4 regions of the Klebsiella sp. M041 genome follow, and region 4 is predicted to be linked to each of the others. Evidence: predicted binding sites of a transcription regulator. Region 4 holds the regulator's gene; each other region holds the start of a gene.
The links. Region 4 encodes CRP, which controls carbon source genes, mostly activating them, when cyclic AMP is high. Its sites were predicted from a motif close to ATGTGANNNNNNTCACAT; they were not measured.
Positions count from the first base shown of each region.

Region 1: the regulator CRP is predicted to act here: its motif matches at 1,636-1,653, upstream of AC6CWS_RS15100 (arabinose ABC transporter substrate-binding protein).
Region 2: the regulator CRP is predicted to act here: its motif matches at 3,705-3,722, upstream of udp (uridine phosphorylase).
Region 3: the regulator CRP is predicted to act here: its motif matches at 2,438-2,455, upstream of AC6CWS_RS01655 (CidA/LrgA family protein).

Region 1 is NZ_JCAXWU010000010.1:143,090-148,326, reverse strand. It holds gene AC6CWS_RS15115 (MFS transporter) at 1-139, opposite strand, end outside; gene AC6CWS_RS15110 (hypothetical protein) at 154-288, shown strand; gene AC6CWS_RS15105 (non-heme ferritin-like protein) at 393-902, opposite strand; gene AC6CWS_RS15100 (arabinose ABC transporter substrate-binding protein) at 1,795-2,775, shown strand; gene araG (L-arabinose ABC transporter ATP-binding protein AraG) at 2,836-4,350, shown strand; gene araH (L-arabinose ABC transporter permease AraH) at 4,365-5,237, shown strand, end outside.
Region 2 is NZ_JCAXWU010000019.1:63,456-68,692, reverse strand. It holds gene ubiJ (ubiquinone biosynthesis protein UbiJ) at 1-398, opposite strand, end outside; gene ubiE (bifunctional demethylmenaquinone methyltransferase/2-methoxy-6-polyprenyl-1,4-benzoquinol methylase UbiE) at 412-1,167, opposite strand; gene rmuC (DNA recombination protein RmuC) at 1,238-2,686, opposite strand; gene udp (uridine phosphorylase) at 2,820-3,581, opposite strand; gene AC6CWS_RS21670 (dienelactone hydrolase family protein) at 3,854-4,666, shown strand; gene metE (5-methyltetrahydropteroyltriglutamate--homocysteine S-methyltransferase) at 4,726-5,237, opposite strand, start outside.
Region 3 is NZ_JCAXWU010000001.1:348,844-354,080, reverse strand. It holds gene AC6CWS_RS01665 (carbohydrate porin) at 1-856, opposite strand, end outside; gene dusC (tRNA dihydrouridine(16) synthase DusC) at 1,213-2,145, opposite strand; gene AC6CWS_RS01655 (CidA/LrgA family protein) at 2,504-2,908, shown strand; gene AC6CWS_RS01650 (CidB/LrgB family autolysis modulator) at 2,898-3,593, shown strand; gene cdd (cytidine deaminase) at 3,722-4,606, shown strand; gene sanA (outer membrane permeability protein SanA) at 4,952-5,237, shown strand, end outside.
Region 4 is NZ_JCAXWU010000016.1:13,096-18,332, forward strand. It holds gene AC6CWS_RS19990 (hydrolase) at 1-279, shown strand, start outside; gene AC6CWS_RS19995 (YheU family protein) at 276-494, shown strand; gene AC6CWS_RS20000 (phosphoribulokinase) at 531-1,400, shown strand; gene AC6CWS_RS20005 (OsmC family protein) at 1,456-1,860, opposite strand; gene crp (cAMP-activated global transcriptional regulator CRP) at 2,167-2,799, shown strand; gene AC6CWS_RS20015 (YccS/YhfK family putative transporter) at 2,851-4,929, shown strand; gene argD (bifunctional acetylornithine/succinyldiaminopimelate transaminase) at 4,919-5,237, opposite strand, start outside.

The DNA of each region.
Region 1 (5,237 bases), on a different contig from region 4:
AAAAATAGAGTAGCCATGCCCCGCTTATCGCCAGTGCGCCACTCCCTAACAGATTACCGCCGCCGTAGGCTAACTGATGGCGTAACAAGATCGGTCTTCCCTGCAGCCCTTCAGAGGCTGAAGCCGTGTATCGAGCCATAAAAAATAAACCTCGTGTTTTATATTTTTGAAACACTGTTTTTATATTTCTTTGTGGCTCAACAAAAAGTGACCGCGCTCACTAATCCCCCCAAAGGGGTAACGGTGACGAGGGAATGGGATCGAGTTAAAACTTTTTTATTCTTTTGAGGAATAAATGGCAGGGGAGTATAACGATAACGGATTAATAAACAGGGCGGGGCAGCGCGAACGCGCTCCCCCCTGATCGGGCGAGAAAGGCCCTACACCTCTGATTAGTGGGGTTTCTGTGACGCTCCGACGAGGGCCATCAGACGGCGATCGGTCTGTTCCATACCGATCCCGGCTTTGTCGGCGTTGCGAATTTCCTCGAGCACGCTTTGCAGCAGCAGCCCATCCTGCTGCTGCTCTTCCGCCAGCCGGGTCAGAAAACGCCAGGTGTTGTCATCGCTCTGCGCTTTGGCTTCCTCGGCGAGACCGCTCAGCATACTGCTACGCTGGCGGTAATCGACCAGGGTTTGGGTAAAGAGATCTTCCAGCGAGGTACATTCGGGATTACAGGCGCGGTCGGGATTCACTATCGGCCAGCTGCCGGCTTTTTTCAGATAGTCAAATACGCGCATGGTGAGGGTGATGCTGCATTGCGCGCGGTTGCGCAAAAATGTCGCGGCGCCGTCAAAGCGATGCCGGGCGCACCACTCGCTTAAGTTCAGGTAAACGTTAGAGGCGTGGAACTCAAGGTTCATCTGGGTGTTTAGCTTTTGTGCCATTCCTGGAACTGCCATAAAAATATCCTTATTAACCGGGAAGGGGTTACTGGTGCGCGTCAGCGGTTCCTGCGGTCAACAACAGGATAAAAGAGTGGCGCGCTGCACTGTTGCAGAATAATAAAACTCTACACATTCCGTATGAGTCGGGTAATTTTTCCTCTTGCCGACAATTTTAGAATACTCGCTGAATGGAATTAAGAAAACTCTCAAGATGGATAATTTACGTTTTGTTACACGATTATTCCTGAATGACGACTGGCGGGGGATTGGCGGTGTAGACTGGGGCGCTAGCGCGGTGTGCCAGGTATAAGTTATAGGTATTTGACTACGAGATTCATCGTATAACGCAAAACTATAAGTTATTTCAGAGAGCAATGTTTCGTGGTGATGATAATTATTTTTATTTTTTGTTGCAGGTTTTTTTATGTAACCGGAATATCTTTTTTCAATTAGGAATAAATTACGCAAAAGATCCGTTTTATCGCGATATTAAACGGCCGACGCTGGACTGGCGACGCGCGTCTGCTGATCTTCAGCGCCGGCGGGCAGTTGACCGCCGCTGCGACCCCGTTAGCCACTGGATATAACAGTGCCGTAACCCTCTGTTAAACACCCTCTGACATCACAGGGATAAGCCTGCTGGTGGTATAGATGATCCTGCTATTCGCCGGTTAAATTGTATGACAATTATGTCTTTTTTTATGTCTTTTTTTGCTAAATCTATGTACGCAATTACTGTAATTCCGCGATGTGATAATGCTCTCGTATGGAGAAATAATTTCCGGGTATTACTACTCTAACAACGGCAGTAGGGAATGTGATTTTTCTAATGCCTTGTTTTGATGCTGATAAAAAAGTTAATTCCGATTTTTCCCTACATGAAAGCGAATTAAAGCTGGAGTTTACCATGCACAAATTTACTAAAGCGCTGGCGGCCATTGGTCTTGCAGCGGTTATGTCACAATCAGCTATGGCGGAAAACCTGAAATTGGGTTTTCTGGTGAAACAGCCGGAAGAGCCATGGTTCCAGACCGAGTGGAAATTTGCTGATAAAGCAGGAAAAGATTTAGGCTTTGACGTCATTAAAATTGCGGTGCCGGATGGTGAGAAAACCCTGAACGCCATCGATAGCCTGGCGGCCAGCGGCGCGAAGGGCTTTGTCATCTGTACCCCCGATCCTAAGCTCGGCTCGGCGATTGTCGCTAAAGCGCGCGGCTATGACATGAAGGTGATTACTGTCGATGACCAGTTCGTCAACGCCAAAGGTAAACCGATGGAGAGCGTGCCGCTGGTGATGATGGCGGCCAGCGAAATCGGCGCCCGCCAGGGGCAGGAGCTGTATAAAGAGATGCAGAAACGCGGCTGGGATGTCAAAGACACCGCGGTGATGGCCATCACCGCCGATGAGCTGGACACCGCCCGCCGTCGTACCACTGGCTCCATCGATGCCCTGAAGGCGGCCGGTTTCCCGGAAGCGCAAATCTACCGCGTTCCGACAAAATCTAACGATATCCCGGGGGCGTTTGACGCCGGTAACTCGATGCTGGTCCAGCACCCGCAGGTTAAACACTGGCTGATCGTTGGGATGAACGACAACACCGTGCTCGGCGGCGTGCGTGCCACTGAAGGCCAGGGCTTTAAAGCGCCGGATGTGATTGGCATTGGCATTAACGGCGTGGATGCCGTCAACGAACTGTCGAAGGCGCAGCCAACCGGTTTCTATGGCTCCCTGCTGCCAAGCCCGGATATTCATGGCTATAAAACCAGCGAAATGCTCTACAACTGGGTCACCAAGGGCGTTGAGCCGCCGAAGTTCACTGCGGTGACCGATGTGGTGCTGATTACCCGCGATAACTTCAAAGAAGAGCTGGCGAAAAAAGGGCTGTAACAGCCCGGTTGAACTGGCCCCCGCCGCGGCGGGGGCTGAGTGCAGAAGAGCGGAGTCGTTATGCAACAGTCTACCCCTTATCTCTCATTTCGCGGCATCACCATGACGTTCCCTGGCGTAAAGGCCTTGTCCGATATCAGTTTTGACTGCTACCCAGGACAGATCCACGCGCTGATGGGCGAAAATGGCGCAGGCAAATCGACGCTGCTGAAAATTCTCAGCGGTAACTACATCCCCACTGCGGGTCACCTGCAGATCGGCGGTCAGCAGATGGCGTTCACCAATACGATGGCGGCGCTCAACGCCGGCGTGGCGATTATCTATCAGGAGCTGCATCTGATCCCGGAGATGACCGTCGCCGAAAATATCTATCTTGGCCAGCTGCCGCACAGAGGCGGCATCGTCAACCGCTCGCTGCTCAACTACGAGGCCCGCCTGCAGCTTGAGCATCTGGGGCTGGATATAGACCCGGAGACGCCGCTGAAGTATCTCTCCATTGGCCAGTGGCAGATGGTGGAGATAGCCAAAGCGCTGGCGCGTAACGCCAAAATTATCGCCTTCGATGAACCGACCAGTTCGCTCTCTGCCCGGGAGATCGACAACCTGTTTCGCGTTATCCGCGAGCTACGGGAGGAGGGGCGCGTCATCATCTATGTTTCACACCGGATGGAAGAAATTTTTGCCCTCAGCGATGCCATCACCGTCTTTAAAGATGGCCGCTACGTCTGCACCTTTGATGATATGCCGAGCGTCAGCCACGACGCGCTGGTTCAGGCGATGGTGGGACGCAATCTGGGGGATATTTACGGCTGGAAACCTCGCCCCTACGGCGAAGAGCGGCTGCGTCTGGAGGAGGTGAAGGCCCCGGGCGTACGCACGCCGGTCAGCCTCTCGGTGCGCAGTGGCGAAATCGTCGGCCTGTTTGGGCTGGTGGGCGCCGGGCGCAGCGAACTGATGAAAGGTCTGTTCGGCGGGACGCGGATCACCGGCGGTCAGGTGTATATCGATGGCCAGCCCGTCGACATTCGCAAACCGGCCCAGGCCATCCAGGCCGGGATGATGCTGTGCCCGGAAGATCGGAAAGCGGAGGGGATTATTCCGGTTCACTCCGTGCGCGACAACATCAATATCAGCGCCCGGCGCAAGCATATCCACGCCGGGTGCCTGATCAACAACGCCTGGGAGGCGGACAACGCCGATCAGCATATCCAGTCGCTGAACATTAAAACGCCGGGCCCGGAACAGCTGATCATGAACCTGTCTGGCGGCAACCAGCAGAAAGCGATCCTGGGCCGCTGGCTGTCGGAAGAGATGAAGGTGATCCTGCTCGATGAGCCCACCCGCGGTATCGATGTCGGCGCCAAACATGAAATTTACAACGTGATATATGGCCTCGCCGCCTCCGGTGTCGCCGTGGTATTTGCCTCCAGCGACCTGCCGGAAGTGCTGGGCGTCGCCGACCGCATCGTGGTGATGCGTGAAGGGCAAGTCGCCGGCGAACTGCTGCATGAAGAAGCCAATGAACAGCAGGCGTTAAGCCTTGCGATGCCAAAAGTGAGTCAGGCTGTCGCCTGAGTAAGGAGTAAATGATGTCATCAGTGACTACGTCCGGCGCTACCCGCTCTGCCTTTAGCTTTGCCCGTATCTGGGATCAGTTTGGCATGCTGGTGGTGTTTGCGGTGCTGTTTATCGGCTGCGTAATTTTTGTGCCTAACTTTGCCTCATTCGTCAATATGAAGGGGCTGGGGCTGGCGATCTCGATGTCCGGGATGGTGGCCTGCGGTATGCTCTTCTGCCTGGCCTCCGGCGATTTCGACCTGTCGGTGGCGTCGGTTATCGCCTGTGCCGGGGTCACTACCGCGGTGGTGATTAACCTGAGCGAAAGCCTGTGGCTGGGGATTGCCGCCGGTCTGCTGCTGGGGGCGATCAGTGGCCTGGTCAACGGCTTTGTCATTGCCCGCCTGAAGATCAACGCCCTGATCACCACGCTGGCCACTATGCAGATTGTTCGCGGTCTGGCCTACATTATCTCCGACGGTAAAGCGGTGGGGATCGAAGATGAACGCTTCTTCACCCTCGGTTACGCCAACTGGTTTGGTCTGCCGGCGCCGATCTGGCTGACGGTCGCCTGCCTGGTGGTTTTCGGATTATTACTAAACAAAACCACCTTTGGCCGTAATACGCTGGCTATAGGCGGCAATGAAGAGGCGGCGCGTCTGGCCGGGGTTCCGGTGGTGCGCACCAAGATTATTATCTTTGTGCTCTCCGGTCTGGTATCGGCCGCGGCGGGGATCATTCTGGCGTCGCGGATGACCAGCGGCCAGCCGATGACCTCGATTGGCTATGAGCTGATTGTTATTTCGGCCTGTGTGCTGGGCGGGGTATCGCTGAAGGGCGGGATCGGCAAGATCTCCTACGTGGTGGCCGGGATCCTGATCCTCGGGACCGTGGAGAACGCGATG
Region 2 (5,237 bases), on a different contig from region 4:
TCGGCCACGATGTCGCCGGTGTAAGGCGCCAGCAGTTCAGCGGGATCGAACTCTGCCAGATCGCACAGGGTGACCATGTTCTGCACCACCTGCAGATCGCCCTGCACTTCCAGCTCGCCGCTGCGGATAAGCGCCGTGAGCTGCTGACGGTTGCGCAGTTTTGGCAGTACGCTGAGCCGGGTAATCACGGTGCAGTCGGCCTCTCCCTCCCAGGCGCTCAGGACATCAACCTGGCGTTCGCTGAACACCAGCACCACGGGCGTGGAGAAGTCCTGCAGCTGTACCCGCAATACCTTGCCCAGCAGGCGCTGGCGGGCCGGTTTTAGCGCTTTGTCGCGCCAGAGGAAAGTATTCAGCGCCGTTTCAATGCCAGCGGTCACCAGGGGTGTGAAAGGCATAGCGTCCCTCCTGTCAGAACTTGTAACCGCGATGCAAAGCAACGATACCTGCCGTCAGGTTGTAGTAGTCCACGCTTTCGAAGCCTGCATCCTGCATCATCCCTTTCAGGGATTCCTGGTCCGGATGCATACGGATCGACTCCGCCAGGTAGCGATAGCTGTCGCCGTCTTTTGCCACCAGCTCGCCCACCTTCGGCAGGATATGGAAGGAGTAAGCGTCGTAGGCTTTGCTCAGCGGTTCAATAATGGGTTTAGAAAACTCCAACACCAGCAGACGTCCGCCCGGCTTCAGCACGCGGTACATCGAACGCAGCGCTTTCTCTTTGTCGGTCACGTTACGCAGACCGAAAGAGATGGTGATGCAGTCAAAGGTATTATCAGCAAACGGCAGGGCTTCCGCGTTGGCCTGAACATACTCAACATTACCCACGATGCCGATATTGCGCAGCTTTTCGCGGCCCATTTTGAGCATTGAATCATTGATATCAGCAAGCATAACGCGGCCGGTTTCCCCTACCAGACGGGAAAACTTAGCCGTCAAATCACCGGTACCCCCCGCCAGATCCAGCACGGTCTGCCCGCGACGTACACCGCTGCAGTCGATGGTGAAACGCTTCCACAAACGATGGATACCAAACGACATTAAGTCATTCATCACATCATACTTTGCGGCGACAGAATGGAATACATGCGCCACCATGTCCGCTTTCTGCTCTTTAGCGACCGTCTGAAAGCCAAAGTGCGTCGTTTCTTGTGAATCCTCAACCATCTTTATGCCTGCTTGCTTTTCAAGAAAATGTTCACTGAGTGTATCAGACTCAGCGCATTTCCCATACGTTTCAGCGTGGCGGAGCCGCCTCCCGGCTGCGCACCGCCTCGGCAGAGTCGGGCGAAAATGCGTCATTTTCCGGCAGGTTATCCTCCTCTTCGAGACGATATTGATCGTCCTGAGCAGTGGCTTGTTCGACTAAATCAGGATTAATCTCGCGCTTGACCTCCACGCCCAACCCGCGAAAAGCCTCCGCCTGAGCCAGCAGATTACCGCGCCCGGAAGCGAGCTTTTTCATCGCCTGGCGATAGTTCTCTTGCGCTTTATCCAGACTCTGGCCGATAGTGGACATATCGTCCACAAACAGGCGCATTTTGTCGTAAAGGCGCCCCGCCCGCTCGGCGATCTTCTGCGCGTTGCGGCTCTGGTGCTCATAACGCCACAGATTGGCGATGGTGCGCAGGGCCACCAGCAGCGTCGTCGGGCTGACCAGCATAATATTATTTTGCAGCGCCTCGCTAATGAGCTCGGGCTGACGATCAATGGCCAGCAGGAATGCCGGCTCGACGGGAATAAACATCAGCACATAGTCGAGGGAGCGCAGGCCCGGCAGTTGCTGATAATCCTTGCGTCCCAGCAGGCGAATATGATTACGCACCGAGGCAAGGTGCTCCTGCAGCGCGACTTCGCGGGTGTAGTCATCCTCGGCGTTGAAATAGCGCTCATAGGCGACAAGGGTCATTTTGGCGTCGATAACCACGTCTTTACCCTGCGGCAGGCGCACGATGACGTCCGGCTGCATCCGCGAGCGGTTGTCGGTCTCGATGCTGACCTGGGTCTGGTACTCATAGCCTTCCCGCAGGCCGGAGGCTTCCAGCACGCGGGTGAGAACCACTTCCCCCCAGTTGCCCTGAGTTTTGTTATCGCCCTTCAGCGCTTTGGTCAGGTTCAGCGCCTCCTGCGCCATCTGCGCGTTCAGCTGCTGCAGGTTGCGGATCTCATGCGCCAGGGTGTGCCTTTCCCGCGCCTCCTGGCCGAAGCTCTCCTGCACCTGGCGGCGGAACCCGTCCAGCTGTTCGCGCAGCGGTGTCAGCAGGCCATGCAGGCTCTGGCGATTTTGCTCATCGACGCGTCGGTTGCTGTGTTCGAAAATGCGGTTGGCGAGGTTTTCAAACTGCTCGCTCAGGCGCTGTTCGCTGTTCACCATCTGGCGGATCTTATCTTCCGCATGCAGCTGGGTGGATTCGAGCCGGGTGGTAACCTCCCGCAGATCGGCCTCCAGCGAGGTATTGATATCCCGCAGGCTGCGCAGCTCGTTGTTCAGCAGCTCGCACTCTTCACGCCAGTGGGCTTCCTGTACCAGCTGCTGACGGGCGGCGCTCAGCTCAATATCCAGCTCTCGCCGCTCCTCGATAAGATCGGCCCGAATTTGATCGGCGCGCGCTTTGGTCGCCAGCCAGCCGACGATTAATCCAGCAGCCAGTGCGATAACCGCGCTGATAATAATGGAGAGATCCACGACGCCCCCTGCGATAACCTGATGACACAAAATAGAATTGTGCTGTACAAACGTCCAGTTTAAAAGGAATTTCCTGCGAGAGGCGACGCAAAAAAAAGGCCGGAGGATCCGGCCTGACAGGGAAAGCGTTGAATTACAGCAGACGGCGCGCCGCTTCCACGACGATTTTCACCGCATGGCTTTCGGTTTGCTTCATGGTTTCGGCGTTAGGGATCTCTTGCTGGGTACGGTTAACGATAACCCCGGCCACCATCCCGGCGCGCAGACCCTGGCTGGCGCACATGGTCAGCAGCGTAGCGGATTCCATTTCATAGTTCATCACGCCCATCGCCTGCCACTCTTCCATGGAGCCTTTGAAGCGGCTCACTACGCGGCCGGAGAAGGTGTCGTAACGCTCCTGTCCCGGGTAGAAGGTATCCGAGGAAGCAGTCACGCCGATATGGGTGGTGGCGCCAATGGATTTCGCTGCTTCCACCAGCGCGGTGGTGCAGGCGAAATCTGCGACGGCCGGGAATTCCATCGGCGCGAAGTGCAGGCTGGCGCCGTCCAGACGAACGGAAGCGGTAGTCACCAGCACATCGCCAACGTTGATGTGCGGCTGAATGGCGCCGGTGGTGCCAATGCGCAGGAAGGTACGCACGCCAAGCTGCGCCAGCTCTTCCACAGCGATAGACGTAGACGGGCCGCCGATGCCGGTGGAGCAGACGATCACCGGTTTGCCGTCCAGTTCCGCGCGCCAGGAGGTAAATTCGCGGTGGGATGCCAGCTTAACCGGCTTATCCATCAGCGCGGCGATCTTTTCCACACGCTCCGGATCGCCAGGGACGATAGCCAGCGTAGCCCCTTGTAAATCGTTCTTGGTGAGGCCGAGATGAAAAACATCAGACTTGGACATAAAAAACTCCTCTGTGGGTCGAATTATCAGCAGAAGCAAAACGGTACTGTACAGAAGCCCCTGGCAACATTTTGTGATGTTAGTCACCAAGAACAATAATGATTGCAGTTGTTTTTCAGTAAATAGTGATAAACATCACATTAACAAGTTATATTCATCGTCACTGAACAAAAGATAGCCGCTTTCAGGCACTGTGCTTTATTACCGCCCGAACTAAAGGTAAAGGGTCTATAGTTACTGATGCGCTAATAAATAAGGGTACGGAGAATACCATGACCACCACCAAGCAACCTGGATTCGCACCTGCAGCCTCGCCGCATGCCGCAACCGCCGTTCATACGCCGGAAGAGCATATTGTCGCCGGAGAGACCTCTATTCCCTCTCAGGGGGAAAACATGCCGGCTTACCATGCCCGCCCGAAAAACGCTGATGGCCCATTGCCGATCGTCATCGTGGTGCAGGAAATCTTCGGCGTGCATGAGCATATTCGCGATCTTTGTCGTCGCCTGGCGCAGGAAGGCTATCTGGCTATCGCGCCTGAATTGTACTTCCGTCAGGGCGATCCGAATGAGTATCACGATATCCCGACCCTGTTTAAAGAGCTGGTTACGAAGGTGCCGGACGCGCAGGTGCTGGCGGATCTCGACCACGTCGCCAGCTGGGCGGCGCGCCATGACGGCGATGCCCATCGTCTGCTGATCACCGGCTTCTGCTGGGGCGGACGTATCACCTGGCTATATGCTGCCCATAACCCGCAGTTGAAGGCGGCGGTAGCCTGGTACGGCAAACTGGTAGGAGAAAAATCGCTGAATTCGCCAAAACACCCGGTGGATATCGCCGTCGATCTCAACGCCCCGGTACTCGGCCTGTACGGCGCTAAAGACGCCAGCATTCCACAGGACACCGTCGAAACCATGCGCCAGGCGCTGCGGGCGGCCAACGCCACGGCGGAAATCGTGGTCTATCCTGAAGCCGATCACGCCTTTAACGCCGACTATCGCGCCAGCTATCACGAAGAGTCAGCCAAAGACGGCTGGCAGCGGATGCTCGACTGGTTTGCTCAATATGGCGGTAAAAAAGGGTAATCGTCCGAAGCAGGAAAAAAAGGAGGCAAATGCCTCCTTTTTGATTTTTCGGGTGACGATCAGGCAGATTGACGCAGGTTACGCGCCGCTTGCACCATATTCGCCAGCGCGGCGCGAGTCTCCGGCCAGCCCCGGGTTTTCAGGCCGCAGTCCGGGTTAACCCACAGCCGCTCCGCCGGGATACGCTGCGCGGCTTTTTCCAGCAGCGCTTCGATCCACTCCACGCTCGGTACGTTTGGCGAGTGAATATCATATACCCCCGGCCCGATTTCATTGGGATACTCGAACACTTCGAACGACTCCAGCAGTTCCATGTCGGAACGCGAGGTTTCAATGGTGATCACGTCGGCGTCCAGCGCGGCGATGGAGTCCATGATGTCGTTGAACTCGCAATAGCACATGTGGGTATGGATCTGAGTGTCGTCTTTGGCCACCGCGGCGTTAAGGCGGAAGGCTTCCACACCCCACTGCAGATAGGCATCCCAATCGCTGCGCTTCAGCGGTAACCCTTCGCGCAAGGCAGGCTCATCAATCTGGATGATGCCGATCCCGGCCGCTTCCAGATCCGCCA
Region 3 (5,237 bases), on a different contig from region 4:
TGTAGAGGTCGCTTTGCGGCGCGTTAGTCCAGACCACGCCGAGGTTATAGGCCCCCGGCAGGCCATTCATCAGCGGACGGGTTTCGATCTCCAGCGGCAGTAAAATGCCTTTGCTGCCCTTCGTCGACCAGCTCCAGGCATGGCTGCGCGCGGTAGCCTGCGGGTTTTGCTCCATCACCCCGCCTTTGAGGGTCACCGTCGGCGTCAGCTTGTACTCCAGGGTGGTGCCCCAGGTGTGGATGTTCCAGTTATTCCAGGTCAGCGAGTTGGCCGATTTGCCGCCGCACTGGGTCAGCAACTGGAAATCGCAGGGAATGATCTGGTCGAAGGTTTGCACCTTGTTCATCATGCCGATGCGCCAGGTCAGGCGACGGTCGTCAAAGCTGCGGGCGAAGGTCAGCCAGCCGAGGCGGGTGATCGACCCGCCGCCCCAGCTCTCCTGCGACAGATCGTTGAAGCTGACCCGCGGATCCTGCAGCCGTTTCGTGGTGAGGTTATCATCGTGGTTGCGGTTGACGATGTTGCCCTCGAGACGGGCGTCCGGTATGCCGGTCCAGCGCTCCAGATCCTGGGTAAAGGTCAACGACACCTGGTCAATATAGGCCAGATGTTTATCATGGTTATAGCCGCCGCCGGCGTTGTAGGCCATCTCGTTAAGATAGCCAAGATTATAATGAAAGCCGTTCTCTTCAAGGATGGGACGAATACCCAGCATATCGCCCAGCAGCCCTGGCTGTCCGGCTTCAAACCCCAGCACGCTGCCGTTCCACGCCGGGGTTTGCGCCGCGTTCACGGCGGGCGCCATAGTCGCCAGCGCCGCGCCGATAAAAAGCTGATTTATTTTTTTGTTATACATTGTGATCTCCACCGTGACTGAATAAAAACAAAGGGGATCCCCAGGCTATTTATTTACCTGTTTTCTTTTTTAAAAAATGAATGGCAAGGGGCGTCCTTCGGTAATAAAACCGCGACCGTGCCAGAGAAAAGATGAATTACAACCTCTTGTTTTACGTCATCATTTATCCACCGTTAAATTTTGGCCAAAAAAAAACCTAAGCACTTGCCGCCACGAATGACGGAAGTGCTTAGGTTTTGCCTGCGTTCAGTAGCAATCCTGAATTGATTGACCGCACAGTATCACTTTATTTCACTCATGCCTATCATCAATAGGGAGGCAAGTAATAATATGTGAAGCGAATAACAATATGGCGCTTAATAGCGGGCGATCGCCGCCGCTATTTCAGCAGAGGTTTGCAGGGCGCGAATTTCATTAAACAGCGTCAGCGCCTCGGTATATTCCTTGCGTAAATAGCCCAGCCACTGCTTAATTCTCGCCACATGATACAGGCCGGTATCGCCCTGCTTTTCCAGACGGGTATATTTTTGCAACAGCTGAACCACCTGCGGCCACGGCATGCGCGGTTCGTTGTATTTGATCACCCGGCTGAGGTTCGGTACGTTGAGCGCCCCGCGGCCAATCATCACCGAATCGCAGCCGGTGACGGTCATACAGTCCTGAGCGCTTTGCCAGTCCCAGATTTCGCCGTTGGCGACTACCGGAATGGTCAGGCGCTGGCGGATCTCGCCGATGGCCTGCCAGTTGATGCGCTCCGCTTTGTAGCCATCCTCTTTGGTGCGGCCGTGGACCACCAGCTCGCTGGCCCCCGCCTGCTGCACCGCGTCGGCGATTTCAAAGCGCCGTTCGCCACTGTCCCAGCCGAGACGAACTTTCACCGTCACCGGCAGATGTCCGGGCACTGCCTCGCGCATCGCCTTCGCGCCGCGATAGATAAGCTCCGGATCTTTCAGCAGCGTCGCCCCGCCGCCGCTGCCGTTCACCAGTTTCGACGGACAGCCGCAGTTTAAATCGACGCCCCACGAGCCCAGCGCCACCGCGCGGGCGGCGTTTTCCGCCAGCCACTCGGGATATTGCCCCAGCAGCTGGACGCGCACGCGGGTACCGGACGGGGTGCGGCTTTGATGATGCAGTTCCGGGCACAGCCTGTAGAACGATTTAACCGGCAGCAGTTGATCCACCACCCGCAGAAACTCGGTGATGCACAGATCGTAATCGTTCACTTCGGTCAGCAGCTCGCGCACCAGCGAATCGAGCACGCCTTCCATCGGCGCCAGTAGTACACGCATATCGTTACCCGGAAAAAAAAGAGGCGCTATGGTAGCGCCTCCGGGCGTTGGTTGAAAGTGCTCAATGCGTCCCGCCTGTCGTACGCCATTCCCCATTCGGCGAATGCGGCAAAGCGAGGAGATAATCTCTATGCTTTACAGGAGCCTGCGGTATCTCATACCGCCTTCATTTGCCGCTTCTCTTCCAAAAAGGTAGCGTGGGACCCGATATACCCAAAGCTGCGAGCTGTCAGGTCCTGCCGGGAGAGGCTATTGTTCCCGTACGCTATCAGCGCTATGTATAGAATTCATGATGTGATCGGTAGCACATTTTAGGGATTAATTGTATGATGAATGCACTTCATCAAGGGTTATTACCATGAGTAAATCGCTGACTATTATCTGGCACTACCTGCGGGCTTTCGTCCTGATTTACGCCTGCTTATATGCCGGAATATTTATCGCCGGGCTGCTGCCCATCACCATCCCCGGCAGCATCATCGGCATGCTGATCCTCTTCGTGCTGCTGGCGCTGCAAATTATGCCGCCGCAGTGGGTCAACCCCGGCTGCAATATCCTGATCCGCTATATGGCGCTGCTGTTCGTGCCGATCGGCGTCGGCGTGATGCAGTACTGGGATCTGCTGCGCGCCCAGCTGGGGCCGGTCGTCATCTCCTGCGCCATCAGCACGCTGGTGGTGTTTGTGGTGGTGAGCTGGAGCTCACATCTGGTGCATGGCGAACGCAAAGTGATTGGGCAAAAGGAAAAGAAAAATGATGCATGAAATCTGGTGGTCGCTGCCGCTAACCCTGATCGTCTTTTTCCTCGCCCGCAAACTGGCGGCCCGCTTCAAATTCCCGCTACTCAACCCGCTGCTGGTGGCGATGGTAGTGATAATCCCGTTTCTGCTGCTGACCGGGATCTCCTATGAGCGTTACTTTGCCGGCAGCAAGATCCTGAACGATCTGCTGCAGCCGGCGGTGGTCGCGCTGGCTTTCCCGCTGTATGAACAGCTGCACCAGATCCGCGCGCGCTGGAAATCGATCATCACCATCTGCTTTATCGGCAGCTGCGTGGCGATGATCACCGGCACCACCGTGGCCCTGCTGATGGGCGCCACACCGCAGATCGCCGCCTCTGTTCTGCCCAAATCGGTGACCACGCCGATTGCCATGGCGGTGAGCGGCAGTATCGGCGGCATCCCGGCCATCAGCGCCGTGTGCGTGATTTTTGTCGGCATCCTTGGCGCGGTATTCGGCCATACCCTGCTCAACCTGATGCGTATTCGCACTAAAGCGTCGCGCGGCCTGTCGATGGGCACCGCCTCGCACGCCCTCGGTACCGCGCGCTGTGCGGAACTGGACTATCAGGAAGGGGCGTTCAGCTCGCTGGCGCTGGTGCTGTGCGGGATCATCACTTCGTTGATGGCACCGTTTTTATTCCCGCTGATCCTTGCGGTAGTGGGATGAAATGTGATTCAAATCACATTTATCAATGCAACAATGAAAAGTTGCATTAGCAATGAGACGTAAATCACATTTGAAACCCCTTGACGCCCGTACACTGGTTTCCCATTACACTGTTATGAGGCAACGCTATGCACTCACGTTTTCAAGCTGCTTTGACGACTCTGGCAGCAGACCTGCAGGCGGCCATCGCCCCGATGCTCGTCGACCCGCACTTCCCGGCGCTGCTCGAGGCCGATCAGGTGGCGACGCTGCAACAGGCGACAGGTCTGGACGAAGACGCGCTGGCCTTTGCGCTACTGCCGCTTGCCGCCGCCTGCGCGCGCGCCGACCTTTCCCACTTTAACGTCGGGGCTATCGCCCGCGGCGTCAGCGGCCGCTGGTACTTTGGCGGCAACATGGAGTTTCTCGGCGCCACCATGCAGCAGACCGTCCATGCGGAGCAGAGCGCCATCAGCCACGCCTGGCTGCGCGGTGAAACCTCCCTGCGCGCCATCACGGTGAACTACACGCCGTGCGGCCATTGCCGTCAGTTTATGAACGAACTGAACAGCGGACTGACGCTGCGCATTCATCTGCCCGGTCGCGAAGCCCATGCGCTGCAGCACTATCTGCCGGATGCCTTCGGCCCGAAAGACCTGGAGATCAAAACCCTGCTGATGGACCACCAGAACCACGGCTTCCCGGTCAGCGGCGATGCCCTGTCCCAGGCGGCGATTGAGGCCGCTAACCGCTGCCACGCGCCGTACAGCCACTCGCCTTCCGGCGTAGCGCTGGAGCTGAAAGATGGCACCCTTTTCAGCGGCAGCTATGCGGAAAACGCGGCGTTCAACCCGACGCTGCCGCCGCTGCAGGGGGCGCTGAATCTCCTCAGCCTCAACGGCTATGATTATCCGGACATCCAGCGGGCGATCCTGGCGGAGAAAGCCGATGCGGCGCTGATTCAGTGGGACGCCACCGTCGCCACCCTGAAGGCGCTGGGCTGCCACAATATCGAGCGCGTGCTGTTAGGTTAATCAGCCTGCGCGCCTGAGCAGATGGCCGGATGACGGTTTCGTCTAATCCGGCCGACCTTTTATGCCGTTATGTTGTCGGGAGGCGCTCCGCTAACCCGACCTACCGTTCGCGCCATTGCGAGCTGAAGATCGCTATGGCTGCTGAAACTGCCGACCTGACGGCCTCAAAGTCGCTGAGACGTTCCCGGAGGACCGGAGAACAGGTTGCGGCTACGCCTTGCCCGGTCTGGGATCGGCGATCGGTCCATATTGCTGAAAATCCCCGCAATTAAACGCGGGTTTCTTGCGCTTACCCGGCGGGTAAAGTAGCCTGAAGACTCCGTTGTCTATTATTGAGCCAAGTTCATGTTAAAGCGTGTGTTCTACAGCCTGTTAGTCCTGCTCGGCCTGCTGCTGTTGACCGTGCTGGGTCTTGACCGCTGGATGAGCTGGAAAACCGCGCCCTATATCTATGACGAGCTGCAGGACCTCCCCTACCGCCAGGTCGGCGTGGTGCTGGGCACCGCTAAATACTACCGCACCGGGGTGATCAATCAGTATTACCGCTACCGCATCCAGGGCGCGCTCAACGCCTACAATAGCGGCAAGGTCAACTATCTGCTGCTGAGCGGGGATAACGCCCTGCAAAGCT
Region 4 (5,237 bases):
GGTTTCGCCGATGCGCTGGATTATTACCGGCAATGCAGCGCTATGCCGCGGCTCAGCGATATCACTAAGCCGACGCTCATCATCCATGCGAAAGACGACCCGTTTATGGACCACCACTCCATTCCCCCGCAGGAGCAACTGCCGGCGAACGTTGAGTATCAATTGACTGAACAAGGCGGCCACGTCGGCTTCGTCGGCGGCACCCTGCGTAAACCGGAGATGTGGCTGGAAAGACGCATTCCCGACTGGTTAAACCGCTGGCTGGAGGTTCCCGTATGATTATTCCCTGGCAGGATCTGGATCCCGAAACGCTGGATAACCTGATTGAAAGCTTTGTGTTACGCGAAGGCACCGATTATGGTGAACATGAACGTTCACTTGCCGATAAAGTCGCCGATGTAAAACAGCAGCTGAAACGCGGAGAGGCGGTCCTCGTGTGGTCGGAACTGCATGAGACGGTCAATATTATGCCGCGCGCCCTGTTTAACGGCTAAGGCGACGCCACTACATCGTTTAACCAGGGAGTTGTTATGTCTGCCAAACATCCGGTGATCGCCGTCACGGGCTCCAGCGGCGCGGGCACTACCACCACCAGCCTCGCCTTTCGCAAAATCTTCGCGCAGCTAAATCTGCACGCCGCGGAGGTGGAAGGCGACAGCTTTCATCGCTACACCCGCCCGGAAATGGACATGGCGATCCGCAAAGCGCGGGATCAGGGCAAACATATCAGCTACTTTGGCCCGGAGGCGAACGACTTCGGCCTGCTGGAGCAGACCTTTGTCGACTATGGCCGCCATGGCAAAGGCCAGTCGCGTAAATACCTGCACACCTATGACGAAGCCGTGCCGTGGAATCAGGTGCCGGGAACCTTCACCCCATGGCAGCCGCTGCCGGAGCCGACGGACGTGCTGTTCTATGAGGGGCTGCACGGCGGGGTTGTCACGCCGCAGCATGATGTCGCCAGCCATGTCGACCTGCTGGTCGGGGTCGTGCCTATCGTTAACCTGGAGTGGATCCAGAAACTCATTCGCGACACCAGCGAACGCGGCCACTCCCGGGAGGCGGTGATGGACTCCGTCGTCCGATCGATGGAAGATTACATTAACTTCATCACCCCGCAGTTTTCCCGCACCCACATCAACTTCCAGCGCGTGCCGACGGTGGACACCTCCAACCCGTTTGCCGCGAAAGCGATCCCCTCTCTGGACGAGAGCTTTGTGGTGATCCATTTCCGCAATCTGCAGAACATCGACTTCCCCTGGCTGCTGGCGATGCTACAGGGCTCGTTTATTTCGCACATGAACACCCTGGTGGTGCCGGGCGGTAAAATGGGGCTGGCGATGGAGCTTATTATGGCGCCGCTGGTCGAGCGTCTGATGGAAGGCCGAAAGATCGGCTAACAGAAAAAACCCCGGCCAGGCCGGGGTTGAGATCATTCACATCAGCAGGCGAAGACTACGCCTCGATCACTTCATAGGAGTGGGTGATCTTCACCGCTTTTTCCAGCATCAGCGCCACCGAGCAGTATTTCTCTGCCGACAGATCCACCGCGCGGGAGACTGCGGCATCTTTCAGCGCCTTACCGGTGACGATAAAGTGCAGATTAATATGCGTGAACAGGCGCGGCGCCTCTTCCCGACGCTCAGAGGTCAGCTTCACTTCGCAGTTGGTCACGTCGTGACGACCTTTTTGCAAAATGGAGACCACATCGATCGCACTGCAACCGCCCGCCGCCATCAGCACCATCTCCATCGGGCTGGGCGCCTTATCTCCGGAGTTGCCATCCATCAGAATCTGGTGTCCTGACGCGGACTCCCCGATAAAGGTTAACCCTTCAACCCATTTCACACGCGCTTGCATAAAATTTAACTCCAGTATCGCAATATTCCTGTCAGATTACGCGCACATAACAATTCTCGCAACGGAAGGCGACCTGCGTCATGCTGAAGCGAGACACCAGGAGACATGCGGCGAAAGCTATGCTAAAACAGTCTGGATGCTACAGTAATACATTGATGTACTGCATGTATGCAGAGGAGTTCACATTACAGGCTGTCGAAAAATCATCAGCCAGCTTCCCAGGTATAGGGAAACAATACGATTGCATGCCCGGACGCCGTGTAGTGTCGGCGCCCGGAGATAGCTTATAACAGAGGATAACCGCGCATGGTGCTTGGCAAACCGCAAACAGACCCTACCCTTGAATGGTTCTTGTCTCATTGCCACATTCATAAGTACCCATCAAAGAGCACGCTGATCCACCAGGGTGAGAAAGCAGAAACGCTGTACTACATCGTTAAAGGCTCCGTGGCTGTACTCATCAAGGATGAAGAAGGTAAAGAGATGATCCTCTCCTACCTCAACCAGGGCGATTTCATCGGTGAATTAGGCCTGTTTGAAGAGGGTCAGGAGCGTAGCGCCTGGGTACGGGCGAAAACCGCATGTGAAGTGGCCGAGATCTCTTATAAGAAATTCCGTCAGCTGATCCAGGTGAACCCGGACATTCTGATGCGTCTCTCTTCGCAAATGGCTCGCCGTCTGCAGGTGACGTCTGAGAAAGTGGGCAACCTCGCCTTCCTCGACGTGACGGGCCGTATCGCCCAGACGCTGCTGAACCTGGCGAAGCAACCCGATGCCATGACCCACCCGGACGGTATGCAAATTAAAATTACCCGTCAGGAAATTGGTCAGATCGTCGGCTGCTCTCGTGAAACCGTTGGCCGTATTTTGAAAATGCTGGAAGATCAGAACCTGATTTCCGCCCACGGTAAAACTATCGTCGTCTACGGCACCCGTTAAGTTGCTAAGCGGCGTATTGCTCCTGCAGTACGCCGTTTTTGTTTTTCCCTCATGTGGCGCAGGCTGATTTACCACCCGGAAGTCAACTATGCACTGCGGCAAACGCTGGTGCTGTGTCTGCCTGTGGCCATCGGTCTTCTGCTCGGCCATCTCCAGCAGGGGCTCCTGTTTTCCTTAGTTCCCGCCTGCTGCAACATCGCCGGTCTCGACACTCCGCATAAGCGCTTTTTTAAGCGTCTGATTATCGGCGGCTGTCTGTTTGCCGGATGCAGCCTGGTGGTGCAGCTGCTGCTCGCCCAGACCATACCTTTGCCGCTTATTCTCAGCGGCCTGGCGCTATTGCTCGGCGTCACCGCGGAAATCAGTTCGCTGCACGCGCGCCTGCTGCCCGCGTCGCTGATCGCCGCCATCTTTACCCTGAGCCTGGCGGGCAATATGCCCGTCTGGGAGCCGCTGTTGATCTACGCCTTCGGCACGCTATGGTACGGCGTGTTTAACTGGTTCTGGTTCTGGCTGTGGCGCGAACAGCCGCTGCGGGAGTCGCTCAGTCTGCTCTACCGGGAACTGGCCAATTATTGCGAAGCCAAATATAGCCTGTTGACCCAGCATACCGATCCCTCGACCGCCCTGCCGCCGCTGCTCATCCGCCAGCAGAAGGTGGTCGATTTAATCACCCAGTGCTATCAGCAGATGCATATGCTGGCCGCCAACCAACGTAACGACCACAAACGTCTTCTGCGGGCGTTCCAGATGGGGCTGGATCTACAGGAGCATATTTCGGTCAGCCTGCATCAGCCGGAAGAGGTGCAAAAGCTGGTTGAGCGCAGCCATGCCGAAGCGGTGATCCGCTGGAATGCGCAGACCGTCGCCGCCCGCCTGCGGGTGCTGGCGGATGACATGCTCTATCATCGTTTTCCGCAGCGTTTCCAGATGGATAAACAGATCGGCGCCCTGGAAAAGATCGCCCACCAGCATCCGGACAACCCGGTCGGCCACTTCTGCGCCTGGCACTTCAGCCGCATCGCCCGGGTGCTGCATACCCAGCGCCCGCTGTATGCCCGGGATCTGATGGCTGACAAAGAGCGTCGTTTACCGTTGTTTCCCGCGCTAAAGAACTATCTGTCGCTGAAGTCGCCCGCGCTGCGCAACGCCGCCCGCATCAGCGTGATGCTGAGCATCGCCAGCCTGATGGGCAACGCCCTGCATTTGCCGAAGCCCTACTGGATCCTGATGACCGTCCTCTTCGTGACACAGAACGGCTATGGCGCCACGCGGGTTCGTATTGTCCACCGGGCGGCGGGGACGCTCGCCGGCCTGATCATCGCCGGGCTGACCTTGCACTTTCACGTTCCGGAGAGCTATACCCTGAGCGGGATGCTGCTGATCACCCTGCTCAGCTATCTGATCATCCGCAAACACTATGGCTGGGCGATGGTGGGGTTTACGGTGACGGCGGTATATACCCTGCAGCTGCTGACGCTCAACGGCGAACAGTTTATTATCGCCCGGCTGATCGATACGCTGATCGGCTGCCTGATCGCCTTCGGCGGGATGGTCTGGCTGTGGCCGCAGTGGCAGAGCGGCCTGCTGAAAAAAAACGCCCACGATGCGCTGGAGGCCGACCAGCAGGCGATTCGCCTGATCCTCAGCCCCGACCCCAAAGCGCCCGCGCTGGCCTACCAACGCATGCGCGTCAATCAGGCGCACAACGCGCTCTACAACTCCCTGAATCAGGCGATGCAGGAGCCCGGGTTTAATACCCACTACCTGGAAGATATGAAGCTATGGGTGACGCACAGCCAGTTTATCGTCGAACACATCAACGCCATGACCACTCTGGCCCGGGAGCATACGATGCTCACCCCGGATCTTGCCCAGCGCTATCTCGAATCCTGTGAGATTGCCCTGCAGCGCTGTCAGCAGCGGCTGGACAGCGATGGCCCCGGCAGCGCAGGGGATGTCAATATTATGGAGTCACCGGAAAGCGAGGTGCCGATCGGTCCGTTAAGCACCCTGGAGCAGCATCTGCAACGCATTCTGGGCCATCTGAACACCATGCACACCATTTCGTCAGTGGCATGGCGTCAGCGGCCGCATCACGGCATCTGGCTGCGGAAGATCAGCCGTTAATCACCTTTGCCACGGCCTGGGCAAAGCGTGCCATCCCCTCGGCAATATTCTGCTCTTCGATGATCAGCGAGGGAACAAAACGCATCACGTCCGGCCCGGCGTTAAGCACCATGACGCCGGCGTCCGCGGCGGCATAGAGGAAATCACGCGCGCGGCCCTTGTGCTGCGGCTTGAGTTCGGCGCCAATCAGCAGGCCCATCCCGCGAATATCACTGAACAGATCAAACTCGGCATCCAGCTGCTGCAGGTGTTTGACGAACAGTTCGCGTTTGGCGTTCACGCCATCCAGCACCACCGGGGTATTGATC